2 regions of the Streptomyces sp. NA04227 genome follow, and region 1 is predicted to be linked to the other one. Evidence: riboswitches for the same ligand, from Rfam matches in the RefSeq annotation. Region 1 holds a riboswitch; the other holds the start of a gene.
What was found. Region 1 has a riboswitch for thiamine pyrophosphate ahead of thiC (phosphomethylpyrimidine synthase ThiC). Riboswitches for the same ligand answer to the same signal wherever they lie in the genome.
Positions count from the first base shown of each region.

Region 2: linked by a shared signal. The riboswitch ahead of HUT18_RS26850 (thiamine ABC transporter substrate binding subunit) and the one ahead of thiC (phosphomethylpyrimidine synthase ThiC) in region 1 are both predicted to bind thiamine pyrophosphate.

Region 1 is NZ_CP054918.1:4,020,932-4,028,266, reverse strand. Features, by position in the region: gene HUT18_RS17135 (metallophosphoesterase) at 1-372, shown strand, start outside; gene HUT18_RS17130 (hypothetical protein) at 518-1,069, opposite strand; gene HUT18_RS17125 (hypothetical protein) at 1,335-2,468, shown strand; gene HUT18_RS17120 (hypothetical protein) at 2,613-3,359, shown strand; gene thiC (phosphomethylpyrimidine synthase ThiC) at 3,507-5,279, opposite strand; TPP riboswitch at 5,273-5,443, opposite strand; gene HUT18_RS17110 (YibE/F family protein) at 5,516-7,048, shown strand; gene HUT18_RS17105 (SsgA family sporulation/cell division regulator) at 7,158-7,335, opposite strand, start outside.
Region 2 is NZ_CP054918.1:6,290,785-6,298,119, reverse strand. Features, by position in the region: gene HUT18_RS26850 (thiamine ABC transporter substrate binding subunit) at 1-1,022, opposite strand, end outside; TPP riboswitch at 1,101-1,228, opposite strand; gene rlmN (23S rRNA (adenine(2503)-C(2))-methyltransferase RlmN) at 1,300-2,406, opposite strand; gene HUT18_RS26840 (cold-shock protein) at 2,507-2,728, opposite strand; gene HUT18_RS26835 (phosphatidate cytidylyltransferase) at 2,914-4,065, opposite strand; gene frr (ribosome recycling factor) at 4,065-4,622, opposite strand; gene pyrH (UMP kinase) at 4,735-5,496, opposite strand; gene tsf (translation elongation factor Ts) at 5,674-6,510, opposite strand; gene rpsB (30S ribosomal protein S2) at 6,636-7,335, opposite strand, start outside.

The sequences.
Region 1 (7,335 bases):
ACCGCGTACCTGGACTTCGGCGCCTCCATCGAGGAGGTCAACGACAACGTCCGCGAGGCGCTGACCCGCAACGACGCGGACGAGACCTGGGACCTGTTCCGCAAGTTCACCAAGCGCTTCGCCTTCCGCGACGAGGGCGGCGCCGCTGCGGTGCGCGAACTCCTGGAGACGTACGGCGGTTCCCGTGTCGTCCACGGCCACAGCCCGATCCCGTATCTGCTCGGTGAGGTCGGTTCGGAGGACGGCGAAGACGGCGAGGGCCCGGCCGTCGAGGGACCGCACATCTATGCCGACGGGCTGGCGATCGCGATGGACGGCGGTATCACCATGGCCGGGAAACTCCTGGTCCGCCGCCTGCCGCTGGCGAACTGAGGCGCCGGGTCCACGAACTGGGACCCCGGGTCCATGAACTGAGCCCCTGAGCCGATGAGTTGAAGTGGCGCCTCGTGCACGAGCGGGGACGGCCACTGCCACAATCTGAGGCCCCCCACTACAGAGCGCGCACCGGCCGCCGTCCCTACCGCCTCGGCAGATGCCCCGTGAACGCCGTCTGGAAGTACGCGCTCTTGCTGAAGTGCTCCAGGTAGCGGGGGTCGCTCACCTCCAAGGTGAAATCGGCGGACCCGCTGTCGTCCTCCTCGATCTCCCAGGACACGATGATCTCCGCGGTCCGGCGGGCGAACTCCTCGGGTCGGGGCACGAGCGTGACGTAATGGACGCCGTCGGAGTAGCCCCTGCTCCTGCCGAGTTCGCCCTTGTGGAAGTCCTCGGCCTTGACGCGGGGTATGCGTACCTCGGTGGAGCCCTCCTTCAGCAGGTAGCCCTCCTCGTCGACGCGTATCTGGCGGCCCAGGAAGATCTCGAAGAGCTCGGTGAACTCGGCCTTCGTCGCCTCGGACACGGCCCCGGCGCCGAAGTCGCCGCCCTCCCGCCAGGCGTCCATGAGCAGTTGCAGGCCGAACACGGGGCCTTGCGAGAAGCCGTAGTTGTCGCGATCCCGGTACTCCACGTTCCCGGACAGCCTGGATCCGTCGCGGGGCTCGGTGAACACGTCGAAGATGTAGGTCATGCCGCCGAGCGTAATGACGCCCACTGACAACCCGTCAGGCGCGGCGCGAGGCGCCCGAACACCTGGACGCACCCGGCCCGAATCACTGCCCATACCGGGTACGCAGTGCTACCACACCCGGGACCGGTCCAACCGAATTCGCGTAATCCTCTGTCACCTTGAGCGGTGACCCCTCTACCATCGGCGTATCCGTAGCAGGCTCCCCTCCGTTTCTGCCCTCGGCCCGCAATCCGTGCGGGCCACACGCCCTACGGAGCATCGGGGGATGCACATGAACAGTGTTCCGCAGCACCTGATGAACGAGGACCGGCTCGCCTACGAGCGGGCCCTCGACGAGGCGCTGCACTCCGCTTCGAACGAGCCGGGTGCGACCGCCGCCACCGAACGGCGCCTGAACTCGGAGCAGTTGCGCACCATGGCGCTGAGTGCCACCGCGCTGATCACCGCTGCCGCGGCCACGGAGTACGAGAGATACGTACGGACCCGTGCGGAACTGCGGAACCCCGCGCCGCTCGGCTCTGCCGCGTCCGCCACGGTCGGGACCGGACCCTCCGGCGCCGCCAACGGCCTTGGCGAGGAAGCCGATTCCGGTAGCGGCACGACGACCGGTTTGAGCGGCGAAAGCGCCGGAAGCGCGAGCGGCGGCAGTAGAGGAAACGGTTCGCGGGACGGCTCTGCGCCGGAGTCGGTGCAGGGCATCGACGCCACCGGAAACCTGGCGGCCGGTGCCGTCGAGGTGGTGGAGGGGGCGAGTGCGGGCGTGTTCGCGGTGATCGCCGTCCTCGCGCCCATGCTCGCCGGGGCCGCGGCGGTGATATTCCTGCTGGTCGGCTATCTGCTCAGGGCGGTGAGTCCGGGGACGGCCTTCGCCACGACGATGGTCGCCACCGGCTGGGCCTTCGCCGTGCTGACCGCCCTCGCGATCCTGATCGCCGCCACCGGGCTGCTGCTCACCGCACTGCGCAACTCCGCCGCCTCGATGCCCGCCGCCCGTGCGGAACGCGCCAAGCTGGCCGAGGTCGAACGTGCCCGTCAGGACTGGCTGGACGCCCTCACCGAACGCGGTATCCGTCCCTTTCTGGCCGAGGCCCTGGCCCGCCCCGCCACCGCGGGAACCCCCGTCCCGCACCCCTCCGAGCCGGGCCAGCGGATGCCTCAACTCGGCTACCACCGGCCGGGCTTCAGCAGCCCCAACGACGGTGACCGCGGCCCGAACCGGCCCCGGTACTCCAGCCCGCACTACAGCAGCCCCGACTTCGGCGGCTCTCGAGCGGCGTCCGGTACGAGCGGATCCGGTGCGGCGGGGTCCGGTACGGCCGCCGACTCCGGCGCGGGTGCCGGTCGGGACGGCACAGCGCCCGGCCGCCGAGGCGCCCTCGGGGACGCCAACTCCCCGTAAGGATTAAGGAATTCTGATCCGGCTCACAGTTCCTCCTCATCGTCGGTTCCTACGTTTCCGGTAGCGCGCACCCCGCGACGCGGCGGCGCGACCGACGGCTTCCCCCTCGTGGCTCGACGAGAGGGATCGACGAGAAGGAATCTCATGCGTACCAGCCGTACCAGCAGCTTCAGCCGTACCAGCGGCATCAGCCGTATCAGCAACCTCCGCCGGGCGACCGCCCTGACCGGCGTGACCGTGGCCTGTCTGCTCGCACTCGGCGGCGCGGCACAGGCCTCGGACGCGGGCACGGGCACGGGCACGGACTCCACGGCTCCCGGTTCGGCGGCCACTCCGGCCGAACCGCAGGGCAAGCACCCCGGCGGGTGCAAGATCGTCAAGCGCGTCCACCCCAAGGACGTCGTGAAGGACGCCGAGAAGGACCTCGGGGAGATCCTCGGGACGGACCTCGGGAAGGGCCTCGGGAAGGGCCTCGGGAAGGGCCTCGGGGCGAACCTTGGGAAAGGCCTCACCAAGCCGGAGTTGAAGGTGGGGACGGACGAGACGGGGACGGACGCGAAGAGGGCTGAGCGGACCAAGCCCGCGCTCCCCGCCGGCGCGGAAGGTGAGCACGCGCGCCCCGCGCTTCCGGCGCACTGCAAGCCCCCGAAGCACCCGGGCAACCTCAAGCACGTGAAGGCGAAGGGCAAGGTCACCGACGTCCGTACGGAGAAGATCCGCGGCCACGAGGTCACTGTGTTCACCCTCGCCGGACCCGACCTGAAGTGGATCGTCGGCCCGCGCACCGACGCCCCGAAGATCGAGAAGGGCGACCGCGTGACCGCCGAGGGCGTCGTCCTCCCGAAGCACGACGACCGCGCTCTGACCCGCACGGTCACCGTGAACCACTGACGACGGGCCCCTGCCCGTCCGGGAGTTCACCGAGTACGGGCAAAGGCGTCGTCCCAGCAGGCCAAAGCCTCTGGGACGACGCCTTCCTGGACCTCGGTCCGATCAGTCCGCTCAGACCGATCAGACCGATCAGACCGATCAGCTCACTCAGTCCGCGATCGGCAGATACACCCGGTTCCCCGCGTCCGCGAACTCCTTCGACTTCTGCTCCATCCCCGCCTCGATCTCGGACTTCGTACTGCCGTGTTCGCGGCGGATGTCCTGGGAGATCTTCATCGAGCAGAACTTCGGACCGCACATCGAGCAGAAGTGGGCGGTCTTCGCGGGCTCGGCCGGGAGGGTCTCGTCGTGGAACTCCCGTGCCGTGTCCGGGTCGAGGGCCAGGTTGAACTGGTCCTCCCAGCGGAACTCGAAGCGCGCGTCGGACAGGGCGTCGTCCCATTCCTGGGCGCCCGGATGGCCCTTGGCTAGGTCGGCGGCGTGGGCGGCGATCTTGTACGTGATCACGCCGGTCTTGACGTCGTCGCGGTTGGGCAGGCCCAGGTGCTCCTTGGGCGTGACGTAGCAGAGCATGGCCGTGCCCCACCAGCCGATCATCGCGGCGCCGATGCCGGAGGTGATGTGGTCGTAGGCCGGGGCGACGTCCGTGGTCAGCGGGCCGAGGGTGTAGAACGGCGCCTCTTCGCAGATCTCCTGCTGGAGGTCGATGTTCTCCTTGATCTTGTGCATCGGGACGTGGCCCGGGCCCTCGATCATCGTCTGCACCTCGTGGCGGCGCGCGATGCGGTTGAGTTCGCCGAGGGTGTGCAGTTCGGCGAACTGCGCCTCGTCGTTGGCGTCCGCGATGGAGCCGGGGCGCAGGCCGTCGCCGAGCGAGTACGTGACGTCGTAGGCGGCGAGGATCTCGCAGAGCTCCTCGAAGTGCTCGTAGAGGAAGCTCTCCTTGTGGTGCGCGAGGCACCAGGCGGCCATGATCGAGCCGCCGCGCGAGACGATGCCCGTCTTGCGGTTCGCGGTGAGCGGGACGTGCGCGAGGCGTACGCCCGCGTGCACGGTCATGTAGTCCACGCCCTGCTCGGCCTGTTCGAGGACCGTGTCCTTGTAGATCTCCCAGGTCAGTTCCTCGGCGCGGCCGTCGACCTTCTCCAGGGCCTGGTAGAGGGGGACGGTGCCGATGGGGACGGGGGAGTTGCGCAGTACCCACTCGCGGGTGGTGTGGATGTTGCGGCCGGTGGACAGGTCCATGACCGTGTCGGCGCCCCAGCGGGTGGCCCAGGTCATCTTCTCCACCTCCTCCTCGATGGAGGAGGTCACCGCGGAGTTGCCGATGTTGGCGTTGACCTTCACCAGGAACCGCTTGCCGATGATCATCGGCTCGATCTCCGGGTGGTTGACGTTGGCCGGGAGCACCGCGCGGCCCGCGGCGAGTTCCTCCCGGACGACCTCGGGGTCGACGTTCTCCCGGAGGGCCACGTACTCCATCTCGGGCGTGATCTCACCGCGGCGCGCGTACGCGAGCTGGGTCACCGGCCTGCCCGTGGCGCTGCGGCGCGGCTTGCGCTCGCCGCCCGGGAAGAGGGCGTCGAGGTTGCGCAGCCCGGCGGAGTTGGGCTTGAGGCCGTCGTCCTCGGGGCGCATCGGGCGGCCCTCGTACTCCTCGGTGTCGCCGCGCTCGGCGATCCAGGCGTTGCGCAGCGCCGGGAGCCCGGCGCGTACGTCGGGCTCGGCGGCCGGGTCGGTGTACGGGCCCGAGGTGTCGTAGAGCGTGACGGCGGATCCGTTGGTGAGGTGCACCTGGCGTACCGGCACCCGCAGATCGGGGCGGGAGCCCTCGATGTACGCCTTGTGCCAGCCCGCAGGTGTGCCGTCCGTGCCGGCCTCCGGTGTGGAGGCAGGCGTGCGTGCGTCGTGAATGGTCATGAGACCTATCTCCCTACGCCGGCATTACCCGGTAACAGGTTCGGCGGTCGACGCAGCCACTCCCGCCGTCGGCCGGCATCCTCGGAATCTGTCCGAAATGCCTGCTCCGTACGGAGATTCAGCGCCCTCTCAGCCCGGTGCTCCGAGCTCCCGCGTTGTGCAAAGGTGCCTCCACGCTAGCGTCATGGCGGGCGTGCTGAACAGTGGGCCCATGGCGTTCTTGCGATGATCGGCCGGTGACGACGATGCAGCAGCCCCCGAATCCGCCTTCCGGACCGCCGCCCGGCCACGGTCACGGCGGCCACGACGGGCCGGGCAGCGGACACGGCGGGGGCGGCGCGGGCGGTGGCGGTGGCGGCGGTGGTCACGGCGGTGGTCCGGCCGGGCACGGGGGCGACGGGCACGGTCATACGCACAGCCACGGTCCGGCGGCGCCGGTCTCCCGGCATCTGCGCCGGATCATCGCCGCGGTGGTGATTCCCTTCGCGGCGGCGGTCGTTGTGGGCCTGGCCGTGCTGTGGCCCGGTGACACCCCCGACCACAAGCGCACCGGGGTCGGCTTCGACCGGCAGACGCAGTCGGCGGAGGTGACCCGGCTCGACAAGCTCCCGTGCTCCTCGGTGAACCCCTCGGCCACACCCCCCAACGGCGACACCTCGACCGCCGAGGGCAACTCGGCCGAGCAGCGGGCCAAGGGCACCTGTAGCAAGGCGACCGTCAAGGTGACCAGCGGCAAGGACAAGGGCCGCACCTTCACCGAGATCGTCCAGCCGGACTCGCCACGGCAGTTGCACGAGGGCCAGAAGGTGGTCGTCGCCTACGCGCCGGACGCGCCGCGCGAACTCCAGTACTCCGTCACCGATGTGAACCGCAAGCTGCCGCTGGTGGTGCTCGCGGGTCTGTTCGCGCTCGTGGTGGTGGTCGTGGGGCGGATGCGCGGGGTGATGGCGCTGGTCGCGCTGGCCGTGAGCTTCCTGGTGCTCACCGTGTTCATCCTCCCGGCGATTCTGCAGGGCTCGAATCCGCTGGTGGTGGCGGTGGTCGGGGCCAGCGCGATCATGCTGGTGGCGCTGTATCTGTGCCACGGGTTCACGGCCAGAACCTCGGTCGCGGTGCTCGGCACGCTCGCCTCGCTGCTGCTCATCGGTCTGCTCGGCTCGCTGTTCATCGACTGGGCGGCGCTGACCGGCAACACCGACGACAACACGGGCCTGATCCACGGCCTGTACCCCGACCTGGACATGAGCGGCCTGCTGCTCGCCGGGGTCATCATCGGTTCGCTGGGTGTGCTCGACGATGTGACGGTCACCCAGACCTCGGCGGTCTGGGAACTGCACCAGGCCGACCCGGGCATGGGGCGGCGCGGCCTGTACCGGGCGGCGATCCGCATCGGCCGCGACCACATCGCCTCGGTGGTCAACACCCTCGTCCTTGCCTACGCGGGCGCCGCGTTGCCCTTGCTGCTGCTGTTCTCCATCGCCCAGTCCAGCGTGGGCACGGTGGCCAACAGTGAGCTGGTCGCGGAGGAGATCGTGCGGACCCTGATCGGCTCGATCGGGCTCGTCGCCTCCGTACCGATGACCACGGCGCTCGCGGCGCTGGTCGTCTCGGCCGACAAGCCCGGCGAGGCGCCCGTCGCGGCCGGCGCCACGGCGGGCGGCCCGACCGGCGACGGTACGGGCGGCGGTGGCGCGAGCGGCACGGGCGCGAGCGCCGGTCCGGGCCGGGCGGCCCTGCGCGGCGGGCGCGGGCGGCGCCGCAAACGCTGAACCGGCCGCCGAGCCGGAGGGCGGTGTTCGCCCTCCGGTACGGCTTCGGCGGCACGGGACGCTTCCTTTGCGCAGAGCTGAAGCGTTACGGCAACGCTCGGCGACCGTGTCAGCCCGCGCTCTGTTCCTCGGTGAGGATGCGGTCCAGCGCCTCGTCGAGGTGGGCGTCGAAGTCCGCGAGGGCGCGCTCCTGGCCGAGCGGGACCAGCTTGTCGGTGCGGTCCAGGAAGGCGACCAGCGGGGCCACGGAGGCCCTGAACACCGCCTGGTCGCTGCCCACTTGGAGT
Region 2 (7,335 bases), 2.3 Mb from region 1:
ATGGTGTACGGCTCGCGCACGACGGTCCCGTACTTGGTGAACTCGGCGGGCACCTTGGCGTCGCCGCGCACCGGGCTGACGAACATGTTCAGCGGCACGTCCTCCTGGAACCGCTTGGAGGCGAGGAAGTCGATGAGGGCCTTGCCGCCCTCGGGGTTCTTCGCGTTGCTGAGCAGTCCGGCGAACTCGATCTGGCGGAAGCAGGTGCCGGTGGCCACGCCGGTCGGCGCGGTCTTGGGCGGGGTGTCGGCGTAGACGGCCTCGGCGACCGGCGAAGACGCGTACGAGACGACCAGCGGGCGCTCGCCACCGGCCTTGCGGCCGCCCGCGGAGCCGGAGAACTCCTGGTTGTAGGCCTGCTCCCAGCCGTCGACGACCTTGATCCCGTTGGCCTTGAGCTTCTTCCAGTACGTGGGCCAGCCCTCGTCGCCATAGGCGGCGGCCGTGCCGAGCAGGAAGCCGAGGCCGGGCGAGGAGCTGCCCGCGTTCTCGGTGACCAGGAGGTTCTTGTACTGGGGACGGGTCAGGTCCTCGAGGGTCTTCGGCGGCTTGATCCGGTGCTCGTCGAAGTACTTCTTGTCGTAGTTGACGCAGATGTCGCCGGTGTCGACCGGGGTGACCCGGTGCTCCTTGTCGAGCCGGGTCGCCGCGTCCAGCGAGGACAGCTCGGGCGTGCGGTAGGGCTGGAACAGGCCGCCGTCCAGGGCCCGCGACAAGAGGGTGTTGTCGACGCCGAAGAAGACGTCGCCCTGCGGGTTGTCCTTGGTGAGCAGGGCCTTGTTGACGGCACGTCCGGCGTCGCCGTCCTTGAGGCGGTGCACCTTGTAGCCGGTGCGGCGCTCGAACTCCTTCAGTACGTCCTTGGAGACGGCGAAGGAGTCGTGGGTGACGAGGGTGACGTCCTTGGACTTGCCGCCGGACGAGGAGTCCTCGGAGTCGCCGCAGGCGGTCAGCGTGGTGAGGCCCACGGCGGCGGCGAGGGCGACGCCCACGTATGTGGTGCGGCTGGTGACGGTGCTCAACTTCGATTCCTCCTGGGCGCTCCAGGAAGAGACGCGGCCCTGCCCCGCGGCCGGGGCTCGCGGGGCAGGGCGCAACAGCTCGAGTTACGTCCGAACTCCCTACCCGGAATGACCCGGGCGAGGTTCAGAGGGTCTGCGGCCGACGGCTGGGTGGGACGTGAGCCGTGCCGCACTCTCAGCGCTGTGGCGCTCCCCTGTCGGAAAGTGAAAGGCGGGTGTGCTTATGCGGTTGTACGCCGCCCAGGGTACCGGGCGGCCCCTGGTGGTCGGCGGGCGCTCAGCGTTCGGCGGCGGCGAGCTGTCCGCAGGCGCCGTCGATCTCCTGGCCGCGGGTGTCGCGGATGGTCACCGGCACACCGTGGGCCTCGATCGCGGCGACGAAGGCGCGCTCGTCCTCGGGGCGCGAGGCGGTCCACTTGGAGCCCGGGGTCGGGTTGAGCGGGATCAGGTTGACGTGCACGCGCTTGCCCTTGAGGAGCCGCCCGAGCAGGTCGCCGCGCCAGGCCTGGTCGTTGATGTCGCGGATGAGCGCGTACTCGATGGAGATCCGGCGTCCCGACTTCGCCGCGTACTCCCAGGCGGCGTCGAGGACTTCGCGGACCTTCCAGCGGGTGTTGACGGGGACGAGGGTGTCGCGCAGTTCGTCGTCGGGTGCGTGCAGCGAGACGGCGAGGCGGCACTTGAAGCCCTCGTCGGCGAAGCGGTGCATGGCGGGCACCAGGCCGACCGTGGAGACGGTGATGCCGCGCTGGGACAGGCCGAGCCCGTCCGGCTCGGGGTCGGTCAGGCGGCGAATCGCGCCGACGACCCGGTTGTAGTTGGCCAGCGGCTCGCCCATTCCCATGAACACGATGTTCGACAGCCGCGCCGGCCCACCGGGGATCTCGCCGTCGCGCAGGGCGCGCATACCGTCGACGATCTGGTGGACGATCTCCGCGGTGGACAGGTTCCGGTCCAGACCGGCCTGTCCGGTGGCGCAGAACGGGCAGTTCATGCCGCAGCCCGCCTGCGAGGAGATGCACATGGTGACGCGGTCCGGGTAGCGCATCAGCACCGACTCGACGAGCGTCCCGTCGAACAGCCGCCACAGCGTCTTGCGGGTGGTGTCCTCGTCACAGCTGATGTGCCGCACCACACTCATCAGCTCGGGCAGCAGCGCTTCCTTGAGCCGGTCGCGCGCCCCGGCGGGAATGTCCGTCCACTGCGCCGGGTCGTGCGCGTACCGCGCGAAGTAGTGCTGCGAAAGCTGCTTGGCACGGAACGGCTTCTCCCCGATCCCGGCCACCGCTTCCTTGCGCTCGGCGGGCGAGAGATCGGCGAGGTGCCGCGGCGGCTTCTTGGCTCCGCGGGGCGCGATGAAGGTGAGTTCTCCGGGTGCAGGCATAACTGCACCAGTGTCGCAGATCGTCGGGGGTGGGCCGTGCCGCCTGTGGACAAGGGTGCGCGGGCCGGGTGCAAAGCGGTGTGGGTGGCAGGTGGCGGGCTCAGGTCTGGAGCACTACGCGGATCGCCGCGTAGTCGTACCCGTCCTGCTTGAAGTCGAGGGCCTCCCACTCCAGACCGACGACCTGCCCCTTGGTGAGTGAGCGGAACCCCGACATCTCGATGTGGGAGAAGTGGGCGAAACAGCCCCCCGGAGTCTCGGGGCAGTCGAGGACGCCCCAGCCCTCTTCCTCGTACCAGTCGCGGACGGTCGCAGTGATCATGACGGCCAGCGTAGGGGCGCGGGAGGGGGCGGGGACAAGCGTTTTACGGTCGTACGCGCGGGCTCGTACGCGAGCGTGAGCGCGGGCGCACGAGCCTTGCTCCGCTCACACGGACGCCGGGCCCGCCGCCTGTCGCGGAGCGGACCCGGCGCGCGGGTTCGGAGTGTGGGGGTGGCCCGGGCGGTTCAGCCCGACCCCACGAACAGCACCATCAGCAGCCATGCCACGGGCGCGGTCGGCAGCAGGGAGTCCAGGCGGTCCATGATGCCGCCGTGGCCGGGCAGCAGGGTGCCCATGTCCTTGATGCCGAGGTCACGCTTGATCATGGATTCGCCGAGGTCGCCGAGGGTGGCGGTGACGGCGACGGTCAGGCCCAGGACCAGGCCCTGCCACCAGGCGCCGTCGTCGATCAGGAATTCCATGCACAGCGCGCCCGCCACCATCGCGAACAGCACCGCACCGCCGAGGCCCTCGCGGGTCTTGCCGGGGCTGATGCGCGGGGCGAGCTTGTTGCGGCCAAAACGCCAGCCGACGGCGTAGGCGCCGGTGTCGCTGACGACGGTGAGCAGCATGAAGGTCAGCACCCGGCGGGAGCCGTCGTCGGCGGCGAGCATCAGCGAGACGAAGGTCGCCAGGAAAGGCACGTAGAAGGCGGCGAACGCGCCCGCGGTGACGTCCTTGAGATAACCCTCGGGCGGCCCGGTCATCCGCCACACCAGGATGGCGAGCGCGGTGAGCGCCATCGCCACCCAGGCGCCCTCGGCCCCGCTGACGTATCCGGCGACGACCATCGCGGCGCCGCCGAGCGCCAGCGGCACCAGCGGCGCGTGGATGTCCTTGCGTTCCTTCAGACGGGAGGTGAGCTCCCACAGCCCGACGACCACGGCGACGGCCACCACACCGACGAAGACGGCCTTCACGATGAACAGCGACGTCAGGATCACCGCGCCGAGGCCGAGCCCGACCCCTATCGCCGCGCCGAGGTCCCGGCCCGCACTCTTCTTCTGCGGGGCCGGAGCGGAGGGGGTCGCGGTGGACATGGGCTCCTGCGGCTGATGCGTGGTCGGGCGCGACGGCGGTGTGCCGTCGCGGGCGGGCTGGGACGGGTCTTCCCTGAACAGCGGGCCGCCCGGCGCGGCAGCCCCGGGGTCGTCCTCCCCGTCTCGGCCGTTCGCGGGCACCTCGGGCACGGTGGGCATGGGCCGAGTCTGATGGGCTCCCCCCGCTTCGTAGGGGGGACCCGCCGGTGCTGCCCCCCAGGCGGTGTCCTGCCCGGGCTCCGGCCACGCCGAGGGGTGGCCGGTGCGCGACGGCGCGCCCCAAGGAGAGTCGTTCATCAGACCTCGAGCAGCTCGGATTCCTTGTGCTTGAGCAGCTCGTCCACCTGGGCGACGTACTTCGCGGTGGTGTCGTCGAGCTCCTTCTCCGCGCGGCGGCCCTCGTCCTCGCCGACCTCGCCGTCCTTGATCAGCTTGTCGATGGACTCCTTGGCCTTGCGGCGCACGGAACGGATCGAGATCTTCGCGTCCTCGCCCTTGCCCTTGGCGACCTTGATGTACTCCTTGCGGCGCTCCTCGGTCAGCTCGGGGAACACCACCCGGATGATGCTGCCGTCGTTGCTCGGGTTGACGCCGAGGTCGGAGTCGCGGATCGCCTGCTCGATGTTGCGCAGCGCGCTCTTGTCGAACGGGGTCACCACGGCCATCCGCGGCTCGGGCACGGAGAACGAGGCGAGCTGGTTGATCGGGGTCAGCGCGCCGTAGTAGTCGGCCACAATCTTGTTGAACATCGCCGGGTGCGCACGTCCCGTGCGGATCGCGGCGAAGTCCTCCTTGGCGACCACGACGGCCTTCTCCATCTTCTCCTCGGCCTCGAGGAGGGTCTCTTCGATCACCACTGGCTCCTGCGTGTCTTGAGTGGGTCCGCCGTCCACTGGGCGGCAGGCTGCGTCGCGTCTTTCCCTGCACGGTGTCGGACCGGCAGGGGGTTGTCCATCCCCCGGCGGGTCAGCTGCGGGTGCTCTGGTCGCCGACGAGCGTGCCGATCTTCTCACCCTTCACGGCCCGGGCGATATTGCCCTCGGCCAGAAGCTCGAAGACGAGGATGGGCAGCTTGTTGTCCCGGCACAGCGTGACGGCCGTGGCATCGGCGACCTTCAGGTCGCGGGTGATGACCTCGCCATAACCGAGGGCGTCGAACTTCACCGCGTCGGGGTTGGTCTTCGGGTCGGAGTCGTAGACGCCGTCCACACCGTTCTTGCCCATCAGCAGTGCCTGGGCGTCGATCTCCAGGGCGCGCTGCGCGGCGGTGGTGTCCGTCGAGAAGTACGGCATGCCCATACCGGCGCCGAAGATGACCACACGGCCCTTCTCCAGGTGCCGCACCGCGCGCAGCGGGATGTACGGCTCCGCGACCTGCCCCATCGTGATGGCGGTCTGGACGCGGGAGTCGATGCCCTCCCGCTCCAGGAAGTCCTGGAGGGCCAGGCAGTTCATGACGGTGCCGAGCATGCCCATGTAGTCGGAGCGGGCACGGTCCATGCCCCGCTGCTGCAGTTCGGCGCCGCGGAAGAAGTTGCCGCCGCCGATGACGACGGCGATCTGCGCACCGTCCCGTACCACCGCGGCGATCTCCCGGGCGATGGCGTGCACCACGTCGGGGTCCACGCCGAGCGCACCGCCACCGGCGAACGCCTCACCGGAGAGCTTCAGCAGAAAACGGCCGGCTACTTTGCCGTCGGTGTTCTCGCCCTTGTCGGCCTTGGTCATGGGGTTCTCCTCGTGGTGCGCATACGAAGAAGGCCACTGCCGGTGGGGTGTCGTTCGCAACCCATGCGCGGCAATGGCCTCCTCGTCAGATCTGCGGTCGTCCGTCGCGTGCGGCGGTCCGTACGCGGGCGACTGTCCAGAACCCTAGCGGGGTCCCGGAGCAATCGCGGCCAGGACTCAGATGCCGACCTTGATGCGCGAGAAGCGCTTCAGGGTGACACCGGCCTCGTCCAGGACCTTCTGGACGGACTTCTTGTTGTCGAGCGCGTACGGCTGACCAAGGAGGGTGGCCTCCTTGAAGAAGCCGTTGACCCGGCCCTCGACGATCTTCGGGAGGGCGGCCTCGGGCTTGCCCTCGGCGCGGGTGGTCTCCTCGGCGACGCGACGCTCGGTCTCGACGACCTCGGCCGGAACGTCCTCGCGGGACAGGTACTTCGGCGCGAAGGCGGCGATGTGCTGCGCGACGCCCTTGGCGGTCTCGGCGTCGGCCTTGTCCAGCTCGACCAGAACACCGATCTGCGGCGGCAGGTCGGGCATCGTGCGGTGCATGTACGCGGCGACGTACGTGCCCGAGAACTGGGCGAAGCGGTCCAGGACGATCTTCTCGCCGAGGTTGGCGTTGGCCTCGTCGACGTACGCCTGGACGGTCTTGCCGGGCTCGATCTCGGAGGCGAGCAGCGCCTCGATGTCGGCCGGGGAGGTCTTGGCGACGTGCGCGGCAAGGGAGTTGGCCACGCTCTGGAACTTCTCGCCCTTGGCGACGAAGTCGGTCTCGCACTTCAGCTCGACGATGACGCCGGAGGTGTTGTCGTCGGCGATGAGGGAGACGACCGCGCCGTTCTCGGCCGAACGGCCCTCGCGCTTGGCGACGCCCTTCTGGCCCTTGACGCGGAGCAGCTCGACAGCCTTCTCGACACTGCCCTCGGCCTCGTCCAGCGCCTTCTTGCAGTCCATCATGCCGGCGCCGGTGAGCTCACGGAGCTTCTTGACGTCAGCGGCGGTGTAGTTCGCCATGATTGAAGAGAATCTTTCCTCGAAGTCTGGAACATCGAGATCCGCGCACTCCGCGCGGATCCACGGAGCAACGGCGGGGGCCCTTGTGAGGCAGCCCCCGCCGTCAGCTACCGAACCTGTACGGGTCAGGCCTGCTCGTCCGTGGCCGGCTTCTCGGCGGGAGCCTCGGCAGCGGCTTCGGCCGGAGCCTCGGCAGCGGCCTCGGCCGGCTTCTCGGCGGCCTCGTCGGCCGGCTTCTCGTCAGCCTTCTTCTCGCCCTCGAGCAGGTCGCGCTCCCACTCGGCGAGCGGCTCGCCCGCGGCCTTCTCACCCTCGGCCTTACCGGCGCCGGAACGGGCGATCAGGCCCTCGGCGACGGCGTCGGCGATCACACGGGTCAGCAGGGTGACGGAGCGGATCGCGTCGTCGTTGCCCGGGATCTTGTAGTCGACCTCGTCGGGGTCGCAGTTGGTGTCGAGGATGGCGACGACCGGGATGTTGAGCTTGCGCGCCTCGCCGACGGCGATGTGCTCCTTCTTGGTGTCCACGATCCAGACGGCGCTGGGCACCTTCTGCATCTCGCGGATACCGCCGAGGGTCTTCTCCAGCTTGGCCTTCTCGCGGGAGAGAACCAGGAGCTCCTTCTTGGTGAGGCCGGACGCGGCCACATCCTCGAAGTCGATCTGCTCGAGCTCCTTCAGGCGCTGCAGGCGCTTGTAGACGGTCGAGAAGTTGGTGAGCATGCCGCCCAGCCAGCGCTGGTTGACGTAGGGCATGCCGACGCGGGTGGCCTGCTCCGCGATGGCCTCCTGCGCCTGCTTCTTCGTACCGACGAACATGACCGTG